DNA from 2 places in the Priestia sp. SB1 genome. Region 2 is predicted to be linked to the other one. Evidence: riboswitches for the same ligand, from Rfam matches in the RefSeq annotation. Region 2 holds a riboswitch; the other holds the start of a gene.
The links. A riboswitch is a leader RNA that binds a small molecule or an ion and turns the genes downstream of it on or off. The one in region 2 is predicted to bind cobalamin.
Positions count from the first base shown of each region.

Region 1 (3,467 bases), on a different contig from region 2:
GGTGCTACAGCCATTAAATATCCATTTCTTATCCCATTGCTTTGAACTTCGCTACGCAGTTCACTCCACGCTTCGCTCGTGTATTCACGTGTTTCAAAATAAGCGCCTGACTCAAAATCTGAGCCTTTAAATAATGGATATGCGCCTTTTTCTTTAGCTAAGTTCATGCTTGCCTGCACGGTTAAGTAAGAAATTTGTTCATACAATTCATCGCAATATGCTACCGCTTCATCTGTCTCCCATGCTATTTTCTTTAAGGCAAGCAAATGGTTCCAGCCAAATGTGCCAAGCCCTACTGCGCGGTACTTTTGATTCGTTAGCTTTGCTTGAAGTACCGGCAAATCATTTAACTCAATAACATTATCAAGCATGCGTACTTGAATTGGAATTAAACGTTCAAGTACATCTTCAGTTACGGCTCTCGCTAAGTTAATAGAAGAAAGATTACATACAACAAAATCGCCCGGATTCTTTGTAATAATAATTTTTCCGTCTTCCGTAATTTCCTCTGTTACGACCGTTGTACTTTGGTTTTGTGTGATTTCTGTACATAAGTTACTGCAGTAAATCATGCCCGCGTGTCGGTTTTGATTAGCTCGGTTAACCGTATCACGATAGAACATATAAGGAGTTCCCGTTTCAAGCTGCGAAAGCATAATGCGCTTGAAGATCTCAATAGCAGGCACTGTTTCTCTTGAAAGCTGTTCATTGTTTACACACTCAGCGTAACGAGTGCGGAACGAACCGCTGCCTTCTTCTTCATCATAAAAATCTTCTAACGAGTAGCCCATCAGCGTACGAACTTCGTGAGGATCGAATAAGTGCCAGTCTTCACGTGCTTCTACTTTTTCCATAAACAAATCTGGCAAACATACGCCAGTGAATAAATCATGCGTGCGCTGGCGTTCATCACCATTGTTCAAACGCGCGTCTAAGAATGAAAAAATGTCTTTATGCCAAACGTCTAAATACACGGCAATAGCTCCTTGTCGTTGACCTAGCTGATCGACACTTACAGCCGTATTATTTAGCTGTTTCATCCATGGAATTGTTCCTGATGATACGCCTTTAAAACCTTTTATATCACTTCCTCGGCTTCTAATATGACCGAGGTAGACACCAATTCCGCCTCCATTTTTACTAAGCGTGGCCAAATCTGTATTGCTATCATAAATACCGCGTAAGCTGTCATCAATCGTATCAATAAAGCAGCTAGATAGCTGTCCGTAGCTCTTTCCTGCGTTTGAGAGTGTTGGTGTGGCAACCGTCATATATAGACTAGAAAGCGCCCAGTACGCTTCTTTTACTAATGCTGTTCGATTTTCTTTCTTTTCTTGAGACATCAGCGTCATAGCAATGATAAGAAAACGTTCTTGCGGTAATTCGTATACACGCTTATCATGTGATGTCGCTAAATAGCGATCTGCTAATGTCAGCAATCCAATGTATGTAAATAAACGATCGCGTTCAGGAATAATGACTGAAGCAATTTCATTAATTTCTTCTTCTGTATATGTTTTTAATAGCTGTTTATTATAAATGCCGATTTTTGTTAGTTCTTGAATAAGCTGATAAAACGAACCGTACTTCTCTTTTTTATCATAACCTCGGTTGTCCGCTGCTTTTCGATATAGTTCGTTTAAGTAGACGTCTGCCGCCACGTACGTCCAATCTGGTTCTTCCATTGAAATACGCTCTAGGGCTGCCAAAATTAGTACGTTTGCAACCTTTTCGTCCGTCATATTTTCCTTTACTGTAACAGTTTGAATAACCTTTTCCTCATACAAAGAAAAATCAAGCTGCGTAAATTCTTTTTTTAAACGTTCAATATATGCAGTTAATTCATGTAGAATTGTAGGCTTTAATGTATTCACCATAAATATGGCTCCTCTCTTCACTTCAAAATAAAAAATCGCTCACCGTACCTCGGTGAGCGAATAGAACGAAGATAGAAGAAGACACTAAGTCTTTTCTCAATCCTCGCTCTACCCTCTCACCTCCCGAAGAAGATAAAACGACATAAAAAAGGCAGGTCTCCTGACTTATGCTTCTTTTTACTTTAAGGCCTTCCCATGATGTTTACTCACAGTGGATCTCCTTATTTCATCAGCATTCACAGTTGCGGGGACAGCTTTGGATTTTCACCAAATTCCCTTTTAAGTCTTTTTATCAGACACCTTTTTCACTGGAAAACACAAAATATAGTATTTTATTATTGTTTAACAAACAACATATTGTGTTATGTTATAAACACATTATATAGGACAACTTAGAAAACTATCAACCTATTTTCAAAAATAATTTTGTTTTTTACGATAAAATCCTTCGACTTTTTTCATCAAACTACTCCATCATAACATGTTTTGACACGCTTGATGGAACAATGTGCTCTTTTTAAAAAATTTGTCCTATTTTTCTACTAAACATTGCCAACATCAATAAAAAAACCGTTTTTCATAAAAAACGGTTTTTAATTATTTGTATTCTTTTTCAAATGCTGTGATTGTTTTGATAAACTTTTTATCAATATCGTATCCGATCCCCGGTTTTTCCTTCACCTTTATTACTCCGGCTTCTACCTCTACTTCGGGCTTAATAATATCTTTTTCCCAATAGCGAGACGACGCAGAAATGTCACCTGGTATCGTGAAAGAAGGCAGTGTGGCAAGGGCGATGTTATGAGCTCGTGAAATCCCGGCTTCTAACATTCCGCCAACCCAAAGCCTTACACCGTGTAGGGCGCATAAATCATGAATTTTTTTTGCTACAGACATTCCGCCAACTCGACCGATTTTCACATTGATAATCTTGCAGCTTTTTTGTTCGATTGCATGACGTGCATCTTCATAGCTCACAATACTTTCATCTAAGCAAATCGGCGTCTTCATTTGCTTTTGTAATAATCGATGATCAAGGATATCATCCGAACTTAACGGCTGTTCGATCATCATTAAATTCAATTCATCTAGTTTTTTCAATGAATCACTATCGCTTAACGTATAGGCTGAATTGGCATCAGCCATAAGAGGAATGCTTGGAAATTCATCTCGAATTTGTTTCAGTAGCTCATAGTCAGCGCCTGGCTTAATTTTCACTTTAAAGCGCTTATAACCATCTTTCATATAAGTCTTTATTTGTTCTTTCATGATGGAAATATCATTTAAGCCAACTACCACTCCAGCTTCTACAGCAGGCCTTACTCCGCCAATTACTTCGGCTAAGGGCTTATTTTGGCGCTTTGCATACAAATCCCATACAGCACAGTCCAAAGCTGCTTTAGCCATGTTGTTGCGCTTTAGAGGTTTGAATAACTTTTGAACATCCTCTGGTTTTTGAAGCTGCTGGTGAAGAAGAGAAGGAATTAAAAAATCGTCTAACATATGAAAACATGTCCGAATCGTTTCTTCCGTATACCAAGGAGATGAAAAAGCAACGACTTCTCCCCATCCTGTAAATCCTTTTTCATC
Region 1 covers NZ_JBBJSS010000001.1:998,026-1,001,492, forward strand. Annotated here, with positions in the region: gene WKH56_RS05160 (ribonucleoside-diphosphate reductase subunit alpha) at 1-1,877, opposite strand, end outside; cobalamin riboswitch at 2,011-2,196, opposite strand; gene menC (o-succinylbenzoate synthase) at 2,475-3,467, opposite strand, start outside.
Region 1: it holds a riboswitch for cobalamin, as region 2 does, so the genes downstream of both, WKH56_RS05160 (ribonucleoside-diphosphate reductase subunit alpha) here and WKH56_RS28685 (ABC transporter substrate-binding protein) in region 2, are expected to answer to the same signal.

Region 2 (3,467 bases):
CAGTGGAAAAATTCGGAACAAAAATTGGTCCTGTCATTGAAGATGAATTTCGTCAAGCAGTGTTACCTAAAATTGAAGAAGTGCTGACCGACATTGGCACTGAACGTGAACAGTCAATTCAGAATCTCGAGATAAGCGAGCACCCTGCTGCTGGCTACGGTGAAAAGATTTTCCATGTATATGACCGGGAAACCGGTCAGGACTTAATACGGTTTCATGTACGGCGTGAAAATCCTCCAAAAGATGGATACTGGTTTAATTTTCACTATCATGCGGCCGCAGATAATTTTCAAAAGCATTATGATTTAGGGAAAATTTATTGGAACCGAAACATGCCGCCTAAGTGGTTCAGCTGATAATAGACACAACATTCTACAATTTCGAAATGTTAGCTTTTTTAAGCTAGCATTTTTTTACGTCTAAAACCGTTATGGTCTAAATAAGCTGAAACATTAGCACAACGATAAAAAAATCGTTTATAATGAAGTCAGACTTCTTACTATAGAGTTGTAGGAAGGAACGAATAGACGCTGGAGGTAACACAATGAAACAATTTACGGAAGAAAAACAATTTCGCGAACAAATTAAGAATGAAACACTAAGCGTTGGGATTTTTACGACAACGTGGTGTCCTGATTGCAAACGTTTGGATATGTTTATTGATGAAATCGTTGACGAAAATACAGATAAAGCATGGTTTAAAATTGACAAGGATGAGTTTGAAGAACTTTCTGCTGAAAACAATGTAATGGGTATTCCCTCTCTTCTTGTATATAAAAACGGTGAAAAAATTGCGCACCTGCACAGTGCAAATGCTAAAACGCCTGAAGCGGTCCGTGAATTTTTAGCAACTCTTTAATTCCCTAAGCTGCGAGAGCATTCTCGCAGCTTTTTTTGTGAGAATGGCTATTTCCATTTTTCGATGAGTGGGGTATACTAGGACAAGTGAATAATCGTAAAGCAATAAGGTCTCAATTTAAAGATTGAGTGAAAAGGGAAGTCTGGTGAAAAACCAGCGCGGTCCCGCCACTGTAAGCGCTTTGTGCGTAAGTCAGGAGACCTGCCTTATTGTTAGCTGTGAAACCTTCGAGGAAGGGTGAAGCAGGGTAATGAACATACATATCAAGTATAGTGAACGGATTCTTTTCCTGCTTATCTTGACGTTACCTGCTTTGCTTTCAATTGAAAGTAAAGCTTTTTTATTTTGAAGCTGCTGCCGAGCAGTATACATAGTCAAAGCGGAAAAAACGGGATAGCGCTGCTTTTTGCATGATCATTTGCTTTTTCTTTAACGTGGAGGTTTCGTATTCACAATGAACAATATATAGGGGGAGTATTTAGATGAAAAAATGGCTTTCGTATTCCATTATTGCGCTGTTAGTCATCGTACTTGCTGCATGCGGTGCAGGCAGCCAAAGCAACAGTGATAAAAAAACGAAGCAAGATACAGAACAAACGTCACAAGCTGCATTTCCAGTGAAGGTAAAAGACGCGCGTGATAAAGAAATTACGTTGAAAAAACAGCCTAAGAAAATTGTTTCATTAATGCCAAGTAATACGGAGATTGTATATGCCCTTGGCCTTGAGAAAGAATTAGTCGGTGTCACAAGCAACGATGATTATCCTAAAAGCGTAAAGAAAAAAGCGCAGGTGGGAGATATGAACGTTAATGCAGAAAAAGTTATTGCTTTAAATCCTGATTTAGTGCTGGCACACGCTTCAAGTATGGGCGTTTCAGATGAAGTATTTAAACAAATTGAAAGTGCGGGTATTCCGGTATTTGTTGTAAAAGATTCAACAACGTTTGATACGGTTTATGATTCTATTACGCAAATTGGTAAATTAACGGGTAAAACAAAAGAAGCTAATCAAACAATTAAAGACATGAAAGAAAAAGTAGCTTCAATTGAGAAAAAAGCAAAAACGATTTCAAAAGAAGATCGTAAAAAAGTATGGATAGAGGTATCGGGAGCTCCTGAGATTTATACAACAGGAAAAGGTACGTTCATGAACGAAATGCTTACTATGATCGGTGCTGATAACGTAGCGGCTAGTGAAAAGGGTTGGGTTAAGTTTTCTGAAGAGCAAGTTGTTAAGTTAAACCCTGACGTTATTATCGCAACGTATGATGCAGACAAAAATGAGATTATGAAGCGTCCCGCTTGGAGCAGCATGACTGCTGTAAAAGAGGGGAACATCGAAAAGGTTGATCAAAACAAAATCAACCGCTTAGGACCTCGTATTGTAGATGGCTTAGAGGACTTAGCAAAAGCAGTATACCCTGAGGTGTACAATAAATAAAAAGAGGGACCATATTCCAGTTCGAATTGAAAAGGGGATTGGTCCCTTTTCACATCTTAAAATTGAAGAACGGCCTGAGCTTTTAATCATGAAAACCGAGACTTCTTATAAAACATACAGCTCAGGCGTTTTAGGAACAGGCATCATGGAAACGGACACCTTTTACAATCGATTTGTTCATAAAGACTATTATTCAGATACTCCTTCTTTAGAGTATGAGCAATATTTGATGAAAGAAAATGTGCGCCATGAGCAAATCGTAGGGTTGATGACAGCGGTTTGGTTAAAAGAAAGAGCGGTTTACTGTTACGAAGGCTACGGAGTAAGAGTAGCTTCCGTGATAACGGCTGGAGTAGGAAACGCAGTAGATATTACAGCTGACGAAGCTGTTCCATTTTATTCCTCTCCCGGTACAATTAATATGTTTTTTTTCGTGGAAGGCACGCTTACGGATGCAGCGTTTTTACAGCTTTTTATTGCCGCTACAGAAGCCAAAACAAAAACGCTGTCACAGCTGGGTGTCATAGATCCAGCTACAAAGACGATTGCTACGGGAACATCTACGGACAGTATCTCAGTTGCAGCGTCTCAGCAAGGACCATTATATGAATATGCAGGCTCTATGACCGCTTTAGGTCAAGCGGTAGCCAAGCTGGTAAAAATAAGCTTAGAGCAGGCACTTAAGGAAAAGAGGTGAAGAAATGAGTATTGCACAAGCGATGATTGCACACCTGACAGCCATGACGATTGCTCTACTCATTGACCGAATCATAGGCGACCCAGAAAATTGGCCGCATCCCGTTCGCTGGTTTGGCAAGTGGATTTATTGGATGGATTCCAGATTAAATAAAGGCGCAGGAAAACGATTCAAAGGATTGCTTCTTGTGATAAGTATGGTGGTGCTCGCAGGAGTTATTCCTTTTTTATTCCTTCATGCTTTGTACGGAGTTCATTTTATACTAGGTGTTTTAGTAGAGGGGGTAATGATTGCGACTACTATATCCACTCGTTCCTTAAGCGAAGCTGCTTATAAGGTGCAAAAGCCGCTTCAGCTAGGAGATATGGAGAAAGCTAGATATGAAGTAAGCATGATTGTGGGACGAGATACGGATCGTTTATCAGAAGGAGAAATTGCCAGAGCGACGGTAGAGACCGTGGCTGAAAAT
Region 2 covers NZ_JBBJSS010000009.1:179,843-183,309, forward strand. Annotated here, with positions in the region: gene WKH56_RS28675 (YpjP family protein) at 1-356, shown strand, start outside; gene WKH56_RS28680 (thioredoxin family protein) at 545-859, shown strand; cobalamin riboswitch at 950-1,082, shown strand; gene WKH56_RS28685 (ABC transporter substrate-binding protein) at 1,342-2,301, shown strand; gene WKH56_RS28690 (adenosylcobinamide amidohydrolase) at 2,390-2,998, shown strand; gene cbiB (adenosylcobinamide-phosphate synthase CbiB) at 3,003-3,467, shown strand, end outside.